2 regions of the Mesorhizobium sp. CA6 genome follow, and region 1 is predicted to be linked to the other one. Evidence: predicted binding sites of a transcription regulator. Region 1 holds the regulator's gene; the other holds the start of a gene.
The links. Region 1 encodes LexA, which represses DNA repair genes until DNA is damaged. Its sites were predicted from a motif close to TGTTCNNNNTGTGTTCNG; they were not measured.
Positions count from the first base shown of each region.

Region 2: uvrA (excinuclease ABC subunit UvrA) is a predicted target of LexA. The motif match lies at 2,169-2,186, and genes of this name have one in related genera.

Region 1 covers NZ_JAIUHI010000012.1:143,885-148,042, forward strand. The annotation lists gene LB526_RS19385 (alpha/beta hydrolase) at 1-534, opposite strand, end outside; gene kynU (kynureninase) at 582-1,829, opposite strand; gene lexA (transcriptional repressor LexA) at 2,263-2,997, shown strand; gene LB526_RS19400 (ComEC/Rec2 family competence protein) at 3,034-4,158, opposite strand, start outside.
Region 2 covers NZ_JAIUHI010000021.1:10,521-14,678, reverse strand. The annotation lists gene uvrA (excinuclease ABC subunit UvrA) at 1-2,008, opposite strand, end outside; gene LB526_RS25575 (hypothetical protein) at 2,810-3,088, opposite strand; gene LB526_RS25570 (ATP-dependent Clp protease proteolytic subunit) at 3,164-3,766, opposite strand; gene LB526_RS25565 (SRPBCC family protein) at 3,794-4,158, opposite strand, start outside.

The DNA of each region.
Region 1 (4,158 bases):
GTGCAGGCCTGAAATCGAAACGACCTTGCGTATGCGCCGCGCCACATCGGATGATAGCGGTGAGACCGTGGTCACCATTCGGCTCGCGAGATGCCCGCCGGCCGAGTGCCCGGTCAGCATCAGCGGACCATCGACCATGGCCGCCGCCTTCTCGATCGCTGCCGCGGCCTCGCCGACTATGCCGCTGATCCTGGTCTGCGGGCACAGCGTGTAGGAGGGCATGGCGACGGCAAAGCCGCGGCCGAGCGCGCCTCCAGCCAGATGCGACCAGGAGCTCTTGTCCGACTCCATCCAATAGCCGCCGTGGATGAACACAACGAGCCCCTTTGGCGCCGCAGACGGGAGAAACAGGTCGAAGCGATTGCGCGGCGCTTCGCCGTAGATAACATCGAGCCGCGCCCTGCCCTCTGACTGCAGCCTTTCGCGGAATGCCCGCGCCGGCCCATCCCACGCCGCCGGCCAGCGGTCGCCGCCGGCGATATTGGCGCCATTTGCATAAGCGTCATCCCAGTCGACAATACGATGTCCCAGCAACGGTATCTCCGCGATCAGATCATTTGTTCGGCATCGCCGATTTAAAGTCAGGTAACGGTTGTTTTGACGGCAAAGCGCGCGTCTTGCCAGACGCCAGTGCGCAGGATGTCCTGCAGCACCTCGACTGCATTCCAGACATCGCGGTAGCCGACATAAAGCGGCGTGAAGCCGAAACGAATGGTGGATGGCGCGCGGAAATCGCCGATCACGCCGCGCTCGATTAAGGCACGCATCACCTGGTAGCCATGCGGATGTGCGAACGAGACCTGGCTGCCGCGCTCGGCGCCTGAGCGCGGGCTCTCCAGCTCAAGACCGAAGCCGCCGCATCTGGCCTCGACAAGCCGGATGAACAGGTCCGTCAGCGCGACGCTTTTTCTCCGCACGGCCCTCATGTCGACATCGTTCCAGAGATCCAGCGCCCCTTTCAGCGCGCGCATCGACAGCACCGGCTGCGTTCCGCACAGGAACCGCCGGATGCCCGTGCCCGCAGCGTAGCCCTGCTCGAACGCGAAAGGCCGGGCATGGCCCCACCAGCCGCTGAGCGGCTGGCGAATGTCGCGGTGATGGCGGTTCGCGGCGTAGATGAAGGCTGGCGAGCCCGGCCCGCCATTGAGATACTTGTAGGTGCAGCCGATGGCGAAATCGGCATTCGAGCCGTCGAGATCCACCGGCAGCGCACCCGCCGTGTGGCAGAGGTCCCAGACGATCAGCGCACCGGCTTCATGAGCCTTGCGGGTGAGCGCCGCCATGTCGCGCAGCCGGCCGGATTTGTAGTTGACGTGGTTGACCAGGATGACCGCGACGCGATCGTCAACCAGTTCCTCAATCGTCGGGGCATCTGCGCATTCGAGCCGCAGCACCGTGCCGGACCGCGTCGATGCGACCCCTTCCGCCATGTAGAGGTCGGTCGGAAAGCTGTCGCCCTCGGCAACAATCACCGAACGCTCGGGCCGCATTGCAAGTGCCGCATGCAGGACCTTGTAGATATTGATCGAAGTCGTGTCGCAAACGACCGTCTGGCCGGGTTTCGCGCCGATCAGCCGTCCTAGCTGGTCACCTAGCTCGATGGGCATATCGAACCAGCCGGCGGTGTTCCAGGCGCGGATGAGATCCCGCGCCCATTCCTGCCTCGTGGCAGTCTCGATCTCGCTGAAGGCGTCGATCGAAGCAGCGCCCAGCGAATTGCCGTCGAGATATAGGACGCCTTCCGGCAAGACGAAGCGATCGCGCGTCGCGCGCAGCGGATCCGCGGCATCCATCGCCTCGACTTCGGCGAGATCAGGAATTCCCCTCATTGTGCTGCCGCCTCCATTTCGATCTGGCCAAGGGGGTTGTCTCACCACCCTCGGCGACAGGGCAAGAACCTTTGGTCCTATGTTAGCTGGTCCATAGACGGCGAAGACTGCGGATCGGAACTTCGCCAAGGTTGGCATTTTGGGTTCGTTTCGTTCACGGTGCCACGCGCTTACGGTACGAGCCGACGTGATCCCAACCACGGCTTCGTGATCGTGTCGGGTTGTATTTCAGCTTAAGGGGAACTCCAAAATCGAGCGGAATCAATGCCGCTGCCCCAGGAGGGGCAGCCGGCCGTCACCGGATGCGACATTGTTTCGGCAGCCTTAACAAATTCACTAAACTTTAAACGGTTGCGGAACACAACTGGAACAGATAGTGTTTGTTCTGGGTTTGTTTTTCTGATTCTGGTTTCAGAACCCGTGGGGGCCGCCGATGCTGACGCGCAAACAACATGAACTCCTGATGTTCATCCATGAACGCCTGAAGGAGAGCGGGATTCCTCCATCATTCGATGAGATGAAGGAGGCGCTCGACCTTGCCTCCAAGTCCGGCATCCACCGGCTGATCACGGCGCTGGAAGAACGCGGCTTCATTCGCCGGCTGCCGAATCGGGCGCGCGCGCTGGAAGTGCTGCGCCTGCCCGACTCGATCGCGCCTGGCCTGAATGCCGCGAAGAAGTTTTCGCCGAGCGTCATCCAGGGCGGCCAAGGCAATCTCAGTCGCCAGATCAAGCCGACGACTCCATCACGCACCCCGACGCCAAGCAATGACGACGAGGCCGCGGCGGCCGTATCCATTCCGGTGATGGGCCGCATCGCCGCCGGCGTGCCGATTGACGCCATCCAGCACCAGACGCATTCGATCTCGGTGCCGCCGGACATGATCATGGGCGGCGAGCATTACGCGTTGGAGGTCAAGGGCGACTCGATGATCGAGGCCGGCATCTTCGACGGCGACACCGTCATCATCCGCAATGCGAACACGGCAAGCCCGGGTGAGATCGTGGTGGCGCTGGTCGACGATGAGGAGGCGACGCTTAAGCGTTTCCGCCGCAAGGGTGCCTCGATCGCGCTCGAGGCCGCCAACCCGGCCTATGAGACCCGGATCTTCGGACCGGATCGGGTCAAGGTTCAGGGCAAGCTCGTCGGACTTATCCGCCGCTACTGAGCAGAACTGCCCGGCCTTCTTCGCCCGAACGACAATCTATTGGGCCGGTGCGGCGGCTGGTTTTTCCGGCTGCTTATAGGGCGCCAGTCCCCTCGCCTCGCGCGTGTATTTCCGCTGCTCGTGCCAGGGTCGGTATGGTTCTACGACCGCGTAGCGGACGGTTGGCCGCGCGGTTGCCGATTGCGGATCGAAGAAAACGGCGGCGCTGCCGTCGCGCGCCAGCTGCCGCTTGGTGACGACGAGCACACGCGGATCGCGGCACGGGTTATAGGCCGTGGCGTCGTTGATGACGATGAGGTCGGCGAAGCCGCAGGCCGGCCGGGCGGTGTCGCGGGTCTCGGCGAGCGCGACGATCGCGCCGGAAGGATGCCGACCGATGCAGAGATCGCCGCTGCAATAGAAGGGCGAGCCGGGCGGCAGGTCGGCGGGATCGGCAATGTCCAGCGTATCTTTGGCGAACCTTTCTGGCGGCACGATCTCCTCGGCTTTCAGCGCCCGTTTCCAGTTGTCGGTGGTGAACTCGTTGGAGCGTTCGCGATTGACGGCAAGCTCGCCGCCGCCGATCGGCATCGCCACCAGATGCGCATCCTCCGAGATAAGCACGTCCGGTGTGCGGACGTGCGGAATGGCCAGCAGCGCAGCGAGCGCGAAAGGTACGGCGGCAAGCCTCAGCCAAGTGGTAGCCATGGTCGCGATGACCAGCGCGACCGTCGCCAGCAGCACCGACTGGATCGAGATCAGCCCCACGGCGTCGACCGGTGAGCGCTCGGAAATCCATGCCGAAATGGCGATCATCGCCGTCAGGCCTTTGCCCATGACAAAGAGGAAGGGACCGTCTAAGCCGAAGGGCATGGCCAGCGCGCTCAGCACGGCGAACGGCATGACGACCAATGAGACGATCGGCATGACCGCCAGATTGGCCAGCAGGCTGAGCGGCGACACCCGCTGGAAGTGCCAGATGGCAAACAACAATGTTGCGCTGCCCGCGATGAGCGACGTCACGGCGGCGCCACCCGCTCCAATCGCCAGTTTTCGCGATAAGAACCCGAGAAACGAACGCTTTGCCGGCGGCGCGGTCGTTTTGCCGGCGCGATAGTCGGCAAAGCCGGCATAGGCGCCGACCAGGGCGGCGGTGGCGGCGAAGGACATCTGGAAGCTCGG
Region 2 (4,158 bases), on a different contig from region 1:
TCGACTTGCCGCCGCCGGACACGCCGGTGACCGCAGTGAAGGTGCCAAGCGGGATCTCCGCCGTCACGTTTTTGAGATTGTTGCCGCGCGCGCCGACCACCTTGATGCGCCGGTTCTTCTTCGCCTCGCGCCGCACCGCGGGCGTTGCCACTTCGAGCTCGCCCGACAAATATTTGCCGGTGATCGAGGCAGGTGTGGCCATGATCTGCTGCGGCGTGCCTTGCGCGATGATCTGGCCGCCATGGATGCCGGCCGCCGGGCCGATGTCGACGACGTAGTCGGCATGCAGGATGGCGTCCTCGTCATGCTCGACGACGATCACCGTGTTGCCAATGTCGCGCAGGTGCTTGAGCGTATCGAGCAGGCGCGCATTGTCGCGCTGATGCAAGCCGATCGACGGCTCGTCCAGCACATAGAGCACGCCGGTGAGGCCGGAGCCGATCTGCGAAGCGAGCCGGATGCGCTGGCTCTCGCCGCCCGACAGCGTGCCGGAATTGCGCGACAAGGTCAGATAGTCGAGGCCGACATCGTTGAGGAAGCGCAGCCGCTCGCGGATTTCCTTCAGCACGCGGACCGCGATCTCGTTCTGCTTGTCATTCAACTGCGCCGGCAGGTCGGTGAACCACTGGTCGGCCTTGCGGATCGACATCTCCGTGACTTCACCGATATGCTTGCCGCCGATCTTCACCGCCAGCGCTTCCGGCTTCAGACGGTAGCCGTTGCAGGCGGGGCAGGGGGTGGCCGACATGAAGCGCTCGATCTCCTCGCGCATCCAGGCGGATTCAGTTTCCTTCCAGCGCCGGTCGAGATTGGGGATGACGCCCTCGAAGGTCTTGGTCGTCTTGTAGGAGCGCAGGCCGTCATCATACTGGAAGGTGATCTCGCGCTCGCCCGTGCCGCGCAACAGGGCTTCTTTGGCCTCGGCGCTCAGATCCTTGAACTTGTCGCCGAGCTTGAAGCCATAGACCTTGCCCAGCGCTTCCAGCGTCTGCGCGTAATAGGGCGAGGTCGATTTCGCCCACGGGCTGATGGCGCCGTCGCGCAGCGACACGTTCTCGTCCGGTACGACGAGGTTGGGATCGATGGCGCGCTGGCTGCCAAGGCCGTCGCAGGTCGGGCAGGCGCCGAACGGGTTGTTGAAGGAGAACAGCCTGGGCTCGATCTCCGGAATGGTGAAGCCGGACACCGGGCAGGCGAATTTTTCCGAGAACAGGATGCGCTCATGCGTCTCGTTTTTCGACTTGTTGACCGAATCCTCGCCGGTCTGGCTGGCGTCGAGCGGCTTGTCGGCGAATTCCGCCACGGCAAGACCTTCGGCAAGCTTCAGCGCGGTCTCGATCGAGTCCGCGAGCCGCGTGGCCAGGTCGCCGCGCACGACGATGCGGTCGACGACGACGTCGATGTCGTGCTTGTATTTCTTGTCGAGCGCCGGCACGTCGGCGATCTCGTAGAAGACGCCGTCGACCTTGACGCGCTGGAAGCCCTTCTTCTGCAGTTCCAGCAGTTCCTTGCGGTACTCGCCCTTGCGGCCGCGCACGATCGGCGCCAGCAGGAACAGGCGCGTGCCCTCGTCCAGCGCCAGCACGCGGTCGACCATCTGCGAAACCGTCTGGCTTTCGATCGGCAGGCCGGTGGCCGGCGAATAGGGGATGCCGACACGCGCGAACAGCAGGCGCATGTAGTCGTAGATTTCCGTGACGGTGCCGACGGTCGAGCGCGGGTTGCGCGAGGTGGTCTTCTGCTCGATCGAGATGGCGGGCGACAGGCCGTCGATCTGGTCGACGTCCGGCTTCTGCATCATCTCGAGGAACTGGCGGGCATAGGCCGACAGGCTTTCGACATAGCGGCGCTGGCCCTCGGCATAGATGGTGTCGAAGGCAAGCGACGACTTGCCGGATCCCGACAATCCGGTCATGACGATCAGGCTGTCGCGCGGCAGGTCGAGATCGACGTTCTTGAGATTGTGTTCGCGCGCCCCGCGAATGGAAAGGTATTTATGGTCGGCCATCGCCGGTCGCCGCCTCAGATCTGGAATTTGCTGGATTGGCGGGTTTGTCCCGGCCATCCCCTATGTAGGTATTTTCACCGCCACGTCGAGAGACGCCACAATCTCGACGGGACAAGCCGATCATGGGTTTAACCGTCTTTCGCGCGAGCGGGCAAGCGGAAAGAACAAAGATCGAACACGCTGCTGACAAAGCGTTGTGGAAACAATCGCCGCCCAAACGTTGTGAGAACAATCGCCCAAACGTAGTGGAAACAATCGCGGCCGAGCTACGCGCCGTTGGGTGTGTCGAAGCACTCGACTTACCTGCACGTAACCTCCAGGCGATCACATTTTTCGGTAACCGACTATTCAACGGTTGACGTCCCGAGCCCAGGGGAGCAGTCTCAAACGCGTCAACGAAGCCGGCCGTCTTTCGATGGCCTCGCCGCCCAATAGGCGGTCTGCGAGACGCCGCAGGCGATAGCGATTTGCGCTTCGAACGACATTGTCGCAACGGACCCAGGAGCGGAGCATGACGCCACCGGACAGTCCCTTGAGGCTCCACACTGAGATGGAGCCGCGGCGGGCATAAGTGCCAGGGCAGACTTGAAACGCCGGCCCGACAAACCGTGACTTGCCGATTCTTAACAATTAGAGACGATAGTCGGATCGTCGGCTGAACGCCGCGTTGCATCCGAAACAGAACGCCGGCAGTCCACTCCCGGCTAAAATTGGATTATCAGATCCATGAAAGCCCCGTCCACCTGCGGAAGCAGTGGCGGGGCTTACATTTTGTGGTGTTCGCGTTTGACCCGCTCGCGATCAATGGTTCGGGATCCGAGCGCCGCCCGTCGCCATATCGATCGTTATGCTGCCGCCGATCCTGACATCGGTGTCGCCGATCTTGAAGGAACCGTCGCTGCCGGCCGGTAGCGCGTCTGGTTCCGGCTGCGGCGCCGGCTTGGCGATGCGGTAGTCGCCGCTGACGCCAGGCAGTTTCTGCGCCGAACTGTCGTCGGCAAGGGCGGCGCCGGCCACCAGCGCGCCGGCAAGCGCGGCGAGGGCAACGCACAAGTGCCTGGATTGGAACGGATCGATCATGCGCGGACTATAGGGACGCGGCTAGGGCAATGCCAGACGCGCGGCGATCAATTTGCCGCGCGCCTTCCCGCAACGTCAGGCCGCTTTCTTGCGCGTGTCGTAGACGTGGTCGACAAGGCCCCAAGTCTTGGCTTCCGCGGCGCTCATGAAGTAATCGCGATCGAGCGTGCGCTCGACCTCCTCGTAGGTCCGGCCGCAATGCTTGGCGTAGAGCTCGGTCATATGCTGCTTGGTACGCACGATGTCCTCGGCATGGCGCTGGATGTCTGAGGCCTGGCCCTGAAAGCCGCCCAGCGGCTGATGCAGCACGATCCTTGTGTTGGGCAGCGCGATCCGCCGCCCCGGCGCGCCGGCCATCAGCAGGAAGGAGCCCATCGAGGCGGCAAAGCCCATGCAGACCGTCGACACCGGGCAGGAGATGTACTGCATCGTGTCGTAGATGGCGAAGCCGCTGGTCACCATGCCGCCCGGCGAGTTGATGTAAAGCGAGATCTCCTTGTCGGGGTGGTCCGATTCCAGCGACAGGAGCTGTGCGCAAACCAGAGCCGAGACGTTGTCGTTGATCTCGCCATTGATAAAGACGATGCGCTCGCGCAGCAGCCGCGAAAAGATATCGAAGGAACGCTCGCCGCGGCTCGATTGCTCGATGACCATCGGCACCAGATTGGCAATGCTCATGACGGGTTTCCTCGGTCCTCTTTTTGATCAGGCCGCGCGCAGCATCATGCAGGGCGCATTGGCGGCGGTCGGGTTCTTGCGCGCGTCGAGCGAAAGCCCGCAGCCGGCGCCGGAGACAGCGATAAGAGGCTGTGCGACCGGCACGAAGCCGTCATGCACGATGCTGAGATGTGTGCCGCCCGAGGCCGTGCCGGCAAGCGTGAAGGTGACGACACTGTCGAAGGGTGGAAGCCCGCCGTCGTCAGCACCAGGTTTTTCGCGCCAGGAATAGCGCAGCAGCCTGCCGGGCTCGGCGTCGAGCACCTCGCATTCGATCGGCGCATCCGGTCCGACAAAGGCGAAGCGGCTGCCGGCTTCCGGCTTGATGTCGTTCGGCATCATCCAGGCGGCGA